Regions from separate parts of the Thermus aquaticus genome, predicted to be linked through region 2. Evidence: riboswitches for the same ligand, from Rfam matches in the RefSeq annotation. Region 2 holds a riboswitch; the other holds the start of a gene.

Region 1 (6,472 bases), 610 kb from region 2:
CGGCCACGGTCCGGATGACCTCGTCCCCCGTGGCGTGGCCCTCCAGGTCGTTGACCAGCTTCAGCCCGTCCAGGTCCAGGTACAAGACGGCCACCCTGGGCTCCTCTTTTAGGGCCTGGGCCAGCTTCTCCAGGAAGAAGAGGCGGTTGGGTAGGCCGGTCAGGGGGTCGTGGAAGGCCAGGTAGGTCAGCCTCCCCTCCAGCTCCATCCTCCGGAGGAGGAGGCCCAGCTGGCTGGCAAAGGCCTGGGCCAGCTCCAGGTCCAGGGGGGTGAAGGCGTCCTCCCTCTCCAGGTTGTCCAGGTACAAGAAGGCCTTGCGCTCGCCGGAGAGGTAGACGGGCACCGCCAGAACGGCCTGGATCTCCCGCACCCTTCCCGCCTCCTCCATCACCCTTCTCCGCTTGGGGTCCAGCCGCCGGTTGAAGCGCTTGAGGTCCTTCTGGGTGAAGACCTGGGCCTCCCTGTGCCCGGTGAGGGAGAGAGGCTCTTCCGGGTGGAGCCGGACCTGGCGCAGGGCCTCCAGGTCGTACCCTTTGGCGGCCACGAAGTGGTAGTACCCGTCCTCCTTGAGGACGGCCACGCTCCCCGCCTGGGCGGCGGGCACCGTGTCCAGGGCGGCCTCGAGGATGAGGCCGAAGACGGACTCGGAAAACCCCTCGGCCATCAGGGTCTCGTAAACCCGGAGGAGGTTTTTGCGGAAGGCACTCCAGCGGGCCTCCCGCTCCTGGGCCAGGAGGCGCTCCCGAAGGTCCAGGCCGAAGGCCAGAACCTCTAGGACCTCCCCTCCCGGGCCGGGCACGGCCACCAGGGTCCACTCGGCGGGGGCCTCCCCAGCGGTGGTGGCCGTCACCGGCCGCCCCGGCTGGGCCAGGGGCGCCTCCAAGGGCAGGGGAAGCCCCTGGGGGAAGGCCTTTTTAAAGGCGAGGTTGGCCCATAGGCGTCCGCCTTCTGGGCTCATGCGGGCCACGTAGAAGGGGGAAAGCTCCAAGAGGCGTTCCGTGAAGCGGTGGACCTCAAAGAGGTCCAGGGTGCGGGCCAGGGCCTCAGCCACCTCCCGGAGAAGGGCTTCCTCCTCGAGGGTGAAGGCCCGCTCCCTTTCGCAGTCGTCCACTCCGAGAAAGCCCCAGAGCCGCCCCTCCACCCGGATGGGGACCACCAGGAGGCTTTGGATCTCCTGGGCCTCCAGAAGGGGCCTTTCCTCCTCGGGGAAGGTCCTTACCGCGCCTCCGATGGCTTCGCCCCGCAGAAAGGCCTCCAGCCAGCGGCCGTAGCCCGCTTCCCGCACGGGCAGGCGTTGCAGGCTGGGGTTCTGGATCTGGGGCGTGACGTGGGGGCCCGCCCACTCGGCCAGCTGGGAGGCGTACCAAAGCCCGTCCCGCTCCTCCAAGCGGAAGAGGTAGGCGCGGTGGGCCTGTAGGGCCTTGGCCAGGGCCCTGAGGGCCTCGGGAAGCCCCTGAAGGCCCTGCCGCAGGAGGGGCAGGACGGGCGAGGACCGTGAGGGAGTTCGGGTCCAGTCCATGGCCGAATCCCCTCTAGTTTACACCTAAGGGGGTGTGGTTTCTAAGAAATCCCCGCCAGGGCCACCTTGAGGCGCACCCGGCTCCCCGGGGGCACCTCCAGGGTGAGGGTCAGCCTGCCCCGGCCCGAGAGGACGTGGGTGCCCGCCTGAAGGGACAGGTTGGCCAGAAGGGCCTGGCCCTCCACCTCCACCCTAAGCTCCCACTGGGTGTTGGCCACGAGCCTGAGGGTGTGGACCCCGGGCCCAAGCTCCAGTGCGGACACCATAGGCCCTTCCACCTCCGCCAGGCGGAGCCCCACCACGGCGGGGATGCGGATGCCCACGCCGACGCTGGCGGCGCTCTGGGCCGGGGCCACGCCCCCTACGAGGATCAAGAGGGCTAGGATCCACGTCCGCATGCCCACCTCCTTGGGGGAGGTGGCGCAAGGGTCGGCGGTATAGCCGTGCTATAGCGTCCGGCCGGTTGCGCCACTGGCTCCCCGTGTCCCTTGGCGCCCATCTTGGGTATCACGGTTCCTCGCCTCCGAACGCCCTAAAAAGCCTTAGGGCCAGGCTAGGCGCCTGGCCGACAGAGGGAAAGCAAGGAAAAGGTTTGGCTTTGCCCGCCCTCGGCCGGTTGCGCCACTGGCTCCACCTGTCCCAGGCGCCCAGATTGCAGGACAGGCTTCGTCGCCTCCGAGGTGCCTTTGGGGACTTCAGCGTCCCTAGCTCAAGGGTACACCTGCGGGCGGGTTTTGGCAAGGGGCGTTTAGGCCAAGACAGAAAGCCCCTGGGCCTTGGCCTGGTACATGCGGGTGTCGGCGGCGGATAGGAGCTCGTCCGTGGTCGTCCCGTCCTCGGGATAGGTGGCGAGGCCGATGTTGACCCCCAGGCAGAGGCCTTCCAGGCAGATGCCCTCAATGGCCCGGGCGTAGCGGAAGGCGGCCCTTACGGCCCCCTCCTTGCCCGTGTGGGGGAAGAGGGCGGCGAACTCGTCCCCGCCCCAGCGGAAGACCCGGTCCCCGTTGCGCCGCTCCTTGGAAAGGACCTGGGCCACGCGGACGAGGGCCAGGTCCCCGGCGGCGTGGCCTAGCCGGTCGTTGATGGCCTTGAACCCCTTCAGGTCCAAGACGGCCAGGGAGAGGGGGTAACCGTAGCGCTCGGCCCGCTTCAGCTCCTCCAAAAAGAGCCGTTCAAAGGCCCGGCGGTTGGGAAGGCCCGTGAGGGGATCGGTGAGGGCGGCCTCCTCCAGAAGCCTCCGGGTCCTGGCCTCGTGGAGGAGGGCGGCCAGGGGGGTGGCGAAGAAGCGGGCGGCCTCGAGGCTGTCCTCGCCAAAGGCCCGGGGGTCGTGGAGGTTGTCCAGGTTCAGGTAGGCCAGCACCTGGCCCTGGTAGGGGATGGGGAGGCAGAGGTTGGCCTGGATCTCCGTGGCCCTGCCCGCGCGGTCCATGACCTCCGGGGGGGCGGTCTTGTGGCTGATCTCGGCGATGGGGCGGGCCTCGGCGCTGAGGATCCGGGGCTCGCCCCTCTGGGCCTCCTCCTCTCCCAGGCCGTACCAGAGGAGCTGGTCCTCCGGCCGGAAGGCTACCCCCTTAAGCCCTTCCAGGTCGTACCCCACCGCCGCCCGGAAGCGGTAGACCCCCTCCTCCAGCACGAGGAGGCTCCCCGCCTCCGCCCCCGGCACCTGCCGGACGGCTTCCTCCAGGACCTCCTGGTAAAGGGCCTCCAGGGGCTTTTGCAAAAGCTCCTGGAAGAGGCGGTTCACCGCCTGGTGCCGCGCCTTCTCGGCCAGGCGTTCCAGGGCCAGGGCCAGGGTGCGGCTACAAAGGAGGAGGCTCTCCACCTCGGCCCTGCGCCAGGGCCGGGCCTCCGGCGCGCCCAGGACCAGGACCCGGCGGCTCCTGGGGCTTCCCGGGGAGGGCAGGGGGAGGGCGGCGAAGGTGCGCCAGCCCAGGGCCTGGAGGGCGGGAACCCCCTGGCTTTCCTCGGCGTAGCGGGCGGTGAAGAGGGGGCTTCCCGTCTCGTACACCCGCCAGGCGAGGCCCACCCCAAAGGCCAGGCCCTCCTCCAGCACCCGGAGGAGGCTTGCTTCCCGCACCCCGTGGTGGGCGAGGGCCTGCATCCGCGCTCCTCGGGCCTCCCAGAGGGCCCCGGCCTGGAGGCCCAAGGCGGGCACCAGGAAGGCCAGGGCCCTCCCCGCCGCCTCTTCTTTGGTCCCGGCGCTTTGGAGCCTTTCGGAAAGCCCAGAAAGGAGGGTCCTCTCCTCCAGGTCCGCCAGGCGGTCCAGGTGGAGGCCCACCGCCTGGGCGAAGCGGGTGAGGCCCTCCACCTCCTCGGGGAGGAAGGGCTTTGGGCGCTCCAGGTTCAGCACCGCCACCACCTCGCCCCTTTCCCAAAGGGGCAGGGCCAGCTCGGCCAGGGTGGGGATGGAGGGGTCCGGGATGTAGCCGGGCTCCCGCCGCACATCGGGGATGTAGAGGGGCTTGCCCTCCCGGAAGGCCCGGCCCACCACGCCGCTATCCGGGATCCAGGCCAGGCTCATGGGCGGGTGGGTGGCGAGAAGGCTAAACCCCCCTTCGGGGGCGGGCACCCAGACCCCCACGTGCCCCCCCTCCCCCAGGGCAAGGAGGCGCTCGGGGAGGCTCTTGAGGAGGGCCTCCCGGTTTGGGGCCTGGGGGAGGGCCTCGAGGGCCTCGGCGATCAGGCGCTGGCTTTTGGCGAGGGCTTTAGCGCGGCGGTGAGCCCGCCGCAGGCTTTCCCCCACCTGGTGGGCCAGCAGGGCGGAGAGGAGGAGGAGGGCCAGGGCCATCGGGTTAAACCCCGGGAAAAGGAGGAGGACCAGGGTGGAGAAGAGGGCGGCCAGAAGCCCCCAGGAGAGGCCGTAGACGCTGGCCACCACGGCCACGGCGATCATGAACCAGGGGAGGATGTAGGGGTCGCTGTAGCCCAAAAAGCCCGCCAAAAGCCCCACCAGGAAGGAGGCCAGGGCTATGGCAGGATAAGACAGGGCCATGTTTGGCCTATGCTGACCCAAGCCTTTCCCGGGCGCTAGGGGGTGGGGGCCAGGGCCAGGTGGGCCAGGGCGCGGCCCGCCGCCCTCCTGCCGGAGCGCACCACCTCGGGAAGGCCCACGCCCTCCAGGTAGTTCCCCGCCAGGAAGAGCCCGGGGGCCTTGAGGAGGGCCATCTCCAGGCGGTCAAGCCGCTCCAGGTGCCCCACCCGGTAGCCGGGCATCCCCTCGGGGAAGCGGAAGACGAAGGTGTGGCTCGGACGCACCTCCTTCCCGAGGAAGCGGCGGAGGTCCTCCAGGGCGATTTTGGCCAGTTCGGCCTCGGAAAGCCCCGCCGCCTCGCCCGAGAGATAGGCCCGGACCAGGCTATGGCCCTCGAGGGCCCGGCCCTCCCACTTCTGGTGGGTCCAGGTGAAGCCCCGCACCCGGAACCCCTCCCCTTTGGCGATCAGGAGGCCGTGCCCCACCACGGGAAGGGGCTCCGGGAAGGCCAGGCTCACCGTGGCCGCCGGGATGTGGGGGATGCCCTTTAAGAGGGCGGTGGCCTCGGGCAGGAAGGGCCTCAGGAGCCTGGCCGCCTGGGGGGCGGGGGTGGCCAGGACGAGGGCCTCGGCCTCCAGGACTCCCTTTGGCGTGTGGACCCGGTAGCGGCTTCCCAAGGGCTCCACCCCAAGGACCGGGGTGCCCGTGAAGACCCTTTCCGAAAGGGCCTCGGCCATCTTTCGGGTGAGGGCGGAAAGCCCCTCCCGGAAGGAGAAGAAGAGGCTACCCCCTTCCCGGCTTCCCCGGCTTTTTCTCTCCCGCATGGCCCCCAGGATCAGGCTCCGGTGCCGCCTTTCCAGCTCCAGAAGCTGGGGGAAGGCGGCTTTCATGGAAAGCTCGTCGGGCTCGCCCCCGTAGATCCCCCCCGCCAGGGGGGCCACCAGGGCGGCGAAGACCTCAGGGCCCAGGCGGCGCTCCACGAACTCCCTCAGGCTTTCGTCCTCCTTGTTGCCCCGGGGGAGGAAGAGGTCGTAGAGGGCGCGGAGCTTTCCCGAAAAGGAGAGGAGGGAGGTCCTGGCCAGGCCCCTCAGGTCCCCGGGCACCACCTGCAAAAGCCCCTCGGGCAGGGGGTGGGGCCGCCCCCCTTTCAGGATCAGGGCCGAGGGCTTTTGGGGGAGGGTGCCGATGGGCTCCAGGCCGAAGGCCTGGGCCAGCTCCAGGACCTCCTTTTTGTAGCGGACGCTGGCGTCGGGCCCGCCCTCCACCAGAAACCCCCCCTGCCTCAGGGTGCGCACCTTGCCCCCCAGGCGGGGTCTCGCCTCCAGGAGGAGGAAGTCGGCCCCGGCCTCCTTCAGGGCCAGGCCGGCGGCGAGCCCCGCCCCCCCCCCGCCGATCACGAGGACCTGAGCCACGCCGCCTCCACCAGGTCCTTGAGGACCTCTATGTAGTCCAGGTCGGCGTTGAGGCTCCGGGCCCTTAGGAGCCTCAGGCCCACCGCCTCCGCCGTGGCCTGGGCCTCGAGGTCCAGGTCGTAGAAGACCTCCAGGTGGTCGGCGGGGAAGCCCACCGCCTGGACCACGGCCTCGGTAAAGCCCTCCTCGCCAAGCCGCCTTAAGAGCTCGTTGATGTCCGGGCCCAACCAGGGCTCAGGGGTGCGCCCCGCCGACTGGTAGGCCACGAAATAGCGGGGGAGGGAAAGCCTTTTGGCGATGAGCTCCGCCGTCTTCTCCACCTGCCTGGGGTAGGGGTCCCCCCGCTCAACGGCGGCCACGGGGATGGAGTGGGCGGTGAAGACGTAGGCGGCCCGCCTGGGGTCCTTGAGCCGCCAGATGGCCTCCTCCAGCCGCCTGGCGTAGGCGGCGATCAGGCCGGGGTGGGCCTCGTAGCTTTCCACCCAGAGGAACTCTATGGGCTCGGGCAGGGACTTGAGGGCGGCCTCCACCTTCTCCTGGTACTCGGCCACGCTCCTTAGGGAGTAGTGG
Region 2 (6,472 bases):
CTTTGGGGAAGCTCCTCTCCGCCATCGTGGGGGGATTTCTGCTCCTAAGCCTCAAGGGAAGCCTCCGGGGCGTGTACCTGAAGGGGGAGGTGCCCAAGGGGCCTCTGGTGCTGGCCATGAACCACCACAGCTTCTTTGACGGCCACCTGGTCTGGTTTCTTTCCAGGCGAGAGAGGCGGTCGGCCAGCCTCCTGGTGGCCGAGGAGAACCTGAAGGCCTTCCCGGTGCTTAGGCTCCTTGGGGCCCTCGAGGCCAGGCGGGTCCGGGAGGCCCTGAGGCGCCTTAAGGAGGGGGCCTGGGTGGCCCTTTTTCCCGAAGGGGAGATGCGCTACCCCGGGCCCCTGGGCCCCTTGAAGCCTGGTGCGGCCTGGCTGGCGAGGCGGGCTGGGGTTCCCCTCCTCCCCGTGGCCTGCCGGGTAGTCCTCAGGGGGTTTGAGCACCCCGAGGCCTTTCTCCTGGTGGCCCCGCCCCTTTCCCCGGACGTGGACCTGGAAGGGGCGCTAAGGGGGCTTCTTCAGGAGCTGGACGAGACCTTAAGGCGCACCCACCCCAGAAAGACCCCGGAGGGCTTCCGGGAGGTCCTAAAGGGAAGGCGGAGCCTGGAGGAAAGGCTAAGCCCCCTGGTGAGGCTTTTTCGCTGATGGGCGACTTCTTCTTCGGGGTCTTTCTCTTCCTCCTCATGAGGTGGCTCGCCCTCCTCCATAACCTCCTCCGCTTTCCCCGCCTCCGCCCGGGCCCCACGCCGGAAAGGCCCACGGCCTCCATCCTGGTCCCCGCCCGGAACGAGGCGGAAAACCTGAGGCGCACCCTCCCCACCCTCCTCCACCAGGGGGCCCTCGAGGTCCTGGTCCTGGACGACCTCTCCGAAGACGAGACGGCCCGGGTAGCCCAGGAGGTGGCCGGGGGGCATCCCGGCTTCCGCCTCCTCCGCGGGAAGCCCCTCCCCCCGGGCTGGCGGGGGAAGAACTGGGCCTCTTGGCAGCTGGCCCAAGCGGCCCGAGGGGAGGTCCTGGTCTTCACCGACGCCGATGTCCTCTGGGAGGAAGGGGCCTTGGGGGGGCTCCTTTCCGCCCTGGAGGGCAAGGACCTGGTCTCGGCCCTGCCCCGGCAGGAGGGGGTGGTGGAGGCCTTCGTCATGAACGGGCTCCTCTCCTTCCTGCCCCACCCCGCCCTGGAGGCCCTGCGCCTGGCCAACGGCCAGGTCCTGGCCTTCCGGAAGGAGGCCTACTGGGCCATGGGGGGGCACAGGGCGGTGCGGGAAGAGGTCCTGGAGGACGTGGCCCTGGCCCGAAGGGCGGGCCGCTACGGCCTCTACCTGGGCGTGGCGCTTTTCCGGGTGCGGATGTACAGGGGCTACGGCGAGGCCCTTAAGGGCTTCGCCAAGAACTTCCTGGACATCCACCTGAAAAACCCCGCCGTCCTCCTAGGCTCGGCGTTCTACCACCTGGCCCTCTACACCCTGCCCTGGCTCCTCGGCCGCTTTGACCTGGGGCTTCTGGGCCTCTTGGAGCGCCTGGCCGTCCAGCTCGTCCTCAAAGGCCCCCTCCTCCCCGCCCTCCTCACGCCCCTGGCCCCGCTCCTCCTCATGCCCGTATACCTCAGGGCCCTCCTCCCGGGAAAAACCTGGAAGGGTAGGCCCCTTTGACACCACCCCATGCTGGCGCAAGCCAGCATGGGGTGGTATGAAAGGTGGGCCAGGCCCATCTTTCCCGGTAAAGGAGCCTGGTAGACTCCTCCCATGCGCGCGGTGGTGATCGGTAGCGGGGTGGGCGGGCTTTCCGCCGCCATACGGCTTGCGGCCATGGGCCTAGAGGTCCTGGTCCTGGAAAAGCTCCCGGGCCCTGGGGGCCGGGCCTTCGTCCACCAGGCCCAGGGCTTCACCTTTGACATGGGCCCCACGGTGATCACCGTCCCCCCCTTCCTGGAGGACCTCTTCGCCACCAGCCCAGGAAACCCCAGGCTCTACCCCGACTTCCCCGAGGAGGAGGGGCTAACGCACACGCAAAGGTACGTGAAGATCGTCCCCCTGGACCCCTTCTACCGCATCCACTTCCCCGACGGCACCCACTTTGACTACAACAACGACCGGGAGCACCTCCTCTCGGAGATCCAGCGCCTGGCCCCGGAGGACCTCCCGGGCTACCGCCGCTTTGAGGCCCACGCCAGGGCCCTCTTCCAGAAGGGCTTTCTGGAGCTGGGCTTCACCCACTTCGGAAGCCTCCTGGACCTCTTGCGGGTGGCCCCGGACCTCCTCCGCCTGGACGCCGTGCGCCCCCTCTTCTCCTTGGTCTCCCGCTACTTCCGAAACCCCAAGATGCGCCAGGTCTTCTCCTTTGAGTCCCTCCTAATCGGGGGGAACCCCCTCTCGGTCCCCGCCCTTTACGCCATGATCCACTTCGTGGAGCGGAACTGGGGGGTCCACTTCGCCATGGGGGGGACGGGGGCCCTGGTCCGGGGCCTGGTGCGGAAGCTGGAGGAGCTCGGCGGGAGGATCCGCTTTAACGCCCCTGTGCGCCGCATCCTCACCAGGGGCAGGCGGGCCGTGGGCGTGGTCCTCCAGGACGGAGAGAGGATAGAGGCCGACCTGGTAGTCTCCAACGCCGACTACGTCCACACCTACGGGGAGCTCCTCGCCCCCGAGGACCGCTTCTGGCACAGCGACCTCCGCCTCAAGCGCACCCGGCTTTCCATGAGCCTCTTCGTGGCCTACTTCGGCTTCAGGGCCCGGGGGGACGAGGGGGAAAGGCTCAGGCACCACAACGTCCTCCTCTCCCACCGTTACGAGGAGCTCCTCCGGGACATCTTCCAAAGGAAGGTCCTCCCCGACGACTTCGCCCACTACCTCCACCTCCCCACCCTCACCGACCCCTCCCTGGCCCCCCCGGGCCACCACGCCGCCTACACCCTGGTGCCCGTGCCCCACAACGGAAGCGGCCTGGACTGGGGAAGGATCGGCCCCGAGTACCTGGAAAAGGCCCTGCGCTACCTGGACGAGGCCGGCTACCTGCCCGGCCTCATGGACCGGCTGGTCTACACCCACTTCGTCACCCCGGACTACTTCCAGTGGACCCTGAATAGCCACCTGGGCAACGCCTTCGGCCCCGAGCCCGTCCTGTGGCAGACGGCCAGCTTCCGGCCCCACAACCGCTCCGAGGACGTGAAGGGCCTCTACCTGGTGGGGCAGAGCTACCAGCCGGGGGCGGGGCTTCCCAGCGTGATGATGTCGGCCAAGATGACCGCCCGGCTCATCGCCCACGACCTGGGCCTGGAACGGGCCCCCAAAGAGCTTCTGGAGGCCAGGGCTTGAGCACGCTGGAGAGGAAGCGGAAGCACCTCGAGGCCTGCCTCCACGGGGAGGTGGCCTTCCAGAAGACCACCACCGGCCTGGAGCGCTTCCGCCTCCGCTACCAGGCCCTCTCGGGCCTCGCCTTAAGCGAGGTGGACCTCACCACGCCCTTTTTGGGTAAGACCCTGAAGGCCCCCTTCCTGATCGGGGCCATGACCGGCGGGGAGGAGAACGGCGAGCGCATCAACCTGGCCCTGGCCGAAGCCGCCGAGGCCCTGGGGGTGGGGATGATGCTGGGCTCGGGCCGAATCGTCCTGGAGCGCCCCGAGGCCCTGAGGAGCTTCCAGGTGCGCAAGGTGGCCCCCAAAGCCCTCCTCGTCGCCAACCTGGGCCTGGCCCAGCTGAGGCGCTACGGGCGGGAGGACCTCATCAGGCTGGTGGAGATGCTGGAGGCCGACGCCCTCGCCCTCCACGTGAACCCCCTCCAGGAGGCGGTGCAGCGGGGGGACACCGACTTTAGGGGGCTTCTCGCGAGGCTTAGGGCCCTCCTCCCCCTCCCCTTTCCCGTCCTGGTCAAGGAGGTGGGGCACGGCCTCTCCCGGGAGGCGGCCTTGGCCCTAAAGGGCCTCCCCTTGGCGGCGGTGGACGTGGCCGGGGCCGGAGGGACCAGCTGGGCCAGGGTGGAGGAGTGGGTGCGCTACGGGGAGGTCCGCCACCCCGAGCTCTGCGAGATGGGCGTTCCCACGGCTCAGGCCATCCTCGAGGTGCGGGAAGTCCTCCCCGAGGTGCCCCTCATCGCCTCCGGAGGGGTCTACACGGGGACGGACGCCGCCAAGGCCCTGGCCCTGGGGGCGGACCTGGTGGCCGTGGCCAGGCCCCTCCTCAGGCCCGCCCTCATGGGCGCTGAGGCCGCCGCGGCCTGGATAGCCGACTACCTGGAGGAGCTCCGCACGGCCCTCTTCGCCGTGGGGGCGAGGAGGCCAGTGGAGGCCAGGGGAAAGGTGGAGGCTTCGCCGGGGCTTTAGCCACGGCGGGGCGCTCAGGAACTCTTCAGGTCCATGAGGGGCTTGGGGTAGGGCATCAGGAGGGCCTGGGCTTCTATGTACTCCTGGCCGAAGCGGAGCGCCCAGGAATGGAGGAGGGCCAGGGGGGCCTCGAGGGGCGCCCGCTCCTCGCGGAAGTCCAGCAAAAGGTCCAGGAAGTGGGCCTTCTCCCGGGCGTTTAGGCCCTTCTTAAAGTAGCCAAAGGCGTGGAGAAGGGCATCGGCCATGGCCCCCAGGCGGTAGGGCTTTTCCGTGGCCCTGAGGAAGCCCTCCTCGTAGGCCCGAAGCACCTCCCGAAAGGCCTTCCCCCGGGCCTCGCCCAGAAGCCGGCCCAGGGCCCGGGTCTCCTTCTGGCTGTAGGCCATGAGGAGGAGCTTGTAGCGGGCGTGGAAGGCCATGAGCTCGCCCAGGTCCCCAAGTCGCCTAAGCCGGGCCAGGCCGAAGATGCGGGTGAAGAATTGGGCCCGGACGCGGGCGCTGGTGAGCCGCCCCTCGTCCTCCTTGGGCAGGAGGGGAAAGGCCGCCATCACCGCCTGGGCGAAGAGGCCGGGCCCGTGGCCCACGGCGCCCCCCTGGTCGGCGTAGGCGTAGACCTTGGCGTCCTTGAGGGCGCAGGTGGGGGAGCGGTTTTTCAGGATGAAGCCCTCCACCTCCCCCAGGCCGGAGAGGAAGGCCCGGCTGAAGGCCCGCATCCTTTCCGTCAGGTCCTCCCCCGTCTTGGGCTGGACCATCCTGGGCCCATCCTCGCCCCGCACCAGGCGCACCGTGGGCCTGGGCACCCCGAGGCCGATCTCCACCTCGGGGCAGACGGGCACGAAGTCCACGTGCGCCTTCAGGGCGGCCACAACCTTGTCGGGGATCAGCTCTCCCGAGTAGCGCACGGCGGCGAAGCCCAGGCAGGCGCTCACCACCAGGCGGGGCCTGGGCCAGGCCTCCAGGGAGGGGTTCGGGGCCTCCATGGCCTTATGCTAAGGGCTGGCCTCGCATTTTCACACGGCTTTCACACGGCCCTGTAATATTGTCCTCTGAGGGGAGGCGATGAACCCTCGAGCCCAAGATGGGCGCCATGGGCCGAGGGGGAGCCAGTGGCGCAACCGGCCCCTAAAGCCCTTTAGGAGGTGCAGAGATGAAAAGGAAGCTGGTTGCCCTCATGGCCCTTCTGGCAAGCCTGAGCCTGGCGCAGACCGCTAGCCCCAAGGTCACCGTGAACATCCCCTCCGTCCTCCAGCTCACGCTGGACGCCACCGACTACCTGTTCGACTTTGGCGATGCCAGCGCATCGGGTACGGTTACCATAGGTGGAACTCCCTACACCAAGGCCTCCTGGGCCGCCTACCTGACCTTCCTGGACACCGCTAGCGGCACCCAGGACTTCGCCCCCACGTCCATCAGGGATGCGGCCGAGAACGACCTCGGGGACTACGGGACGGTGACCGTCCGCACCAACCGAGCTCAGTGGACGGTGAAGATCGACTCCATCAGCGGGACCCTCACCCTGGGCAACGGCCGGGTCAAGGTCTTCGCCGAGAAGGTGAGCGGCAAGGGGGCCTCCTGGACCACCACCCCCACCCCCATCACGGCCGCAAGCCCTCTCACCCTCTTCAACGCCGGTAGCGGCGGCCAGGGGAGGAGCGTCTACAAGCTCTACTACCTCTTCACCATGGACATCACCGACGATATTCCTCTCGCGGGCATCAACCAACAGATCACCGTCAACCTCCTCCTCACCTCGCCCTAGGCCTTAGGAGTTTTCCGTGGCCGCTTCCTGCCCAGGCCGGAAGCGGCCTGTATGCTTAAAAGGGGAAACGAAACCATGAAGCGCCCCCTAGTCGCCCTCACGGGCCTCCTCCTGACCCAGGCCCTGGCCCAGGTGGACCTCGCCCTCTCCCCCGCCCGGCTGGAGCTGGTCCTGCCCCCTGGGGGAGAAGTCACAGAAGTGGTCCGGATGCGGAACGGCCTGGACCGGGAGGAAGCCCTCAGCGTAGCCCTAAGGCCCTTCGCCCTCACGCCCCAAGGGGACGTGGCGGAAAGCCCCGAGCGCAACCTCTGCCCCCACCTCACCGCCACCCCCACGGCCTTCACCGTGCCCCCAAGGGGGACCGCCGAAGTCCGCCTCACCCTGAAGGCCCCGCCCGGAGCCGAG

What was found. Region 2 has a riboswitch for cyclic di-GMP ahead of BVI061214_RS08410 (hypothetical protein). Riboswitches for the same ligand answer to the same signal wherever they lie in the genome.
Region 1: another riboswitch for cyclic di-GMP. It lies ahead of BVI061214_RS11480 (hypothetical protein); the one in region 2 lies ahead of BVI061214_RS08410 (hypothetical protein).

The regions. Positions count from the first base shown of each region.
Region 1 is NZ_LHCI01000106.1:1,978,330-1,984,801, reverse strand. It holds gene BVI061214_RS11485 (bifunctional diguanylate cyclase/phosphodiesterase) at 1-1,519, opposite strand, end outside; gene BVI061214_RS11480 (hypothetical protein) at 1,561-1,917, opposite strand; cyclic di-GMP riboswitch class II at 1,968-2,053, opposite strand; cyclic di-GMP riboswitch class II at 2,121-2,205, opposite strand; gene BVI061214_RS11475 (diguanylate cyclase) at 2,268-4,511, opposite strand; gene hemG (protoporphyrinogen oxidase) at 4,547-5,902, opposite strand; gene hemH (ferrochelatase) at 5,884-6,472, opposite strand, start outside.
Region 2 is NZ_LHCI01000106.1:1,365,186-1,371,657, reverse strand. It holds gene BVI061214_RS08435 (lysophospholipid acyltransferase family protein) at 1-641, shown strand, start outside; gene BVI061214_RS08430 (glycosyltransferase family 2 protein) at 638-1,645, shown strand; gene crtI (phytoene desaturase family protein) at 1,739-3,307, shown strand; gene fni (type 2 isopentenyl-diphosphate Delta-isomerase) at 3,304-4,311, shown strand; gene BVI061214_RS08415 (YbgA family protein) at 4,326-5,288, opposite strand; cyclic di-GMP riboswitch class II at 5,352-5,438, shown strand; gene BVI061214_RS08410 (hypothetical protein) at 5,456-6,067, shown strand; gene BVI061214_RS08405 (COG1470 family protein) at 6,143-6,472, shown strand, end outside.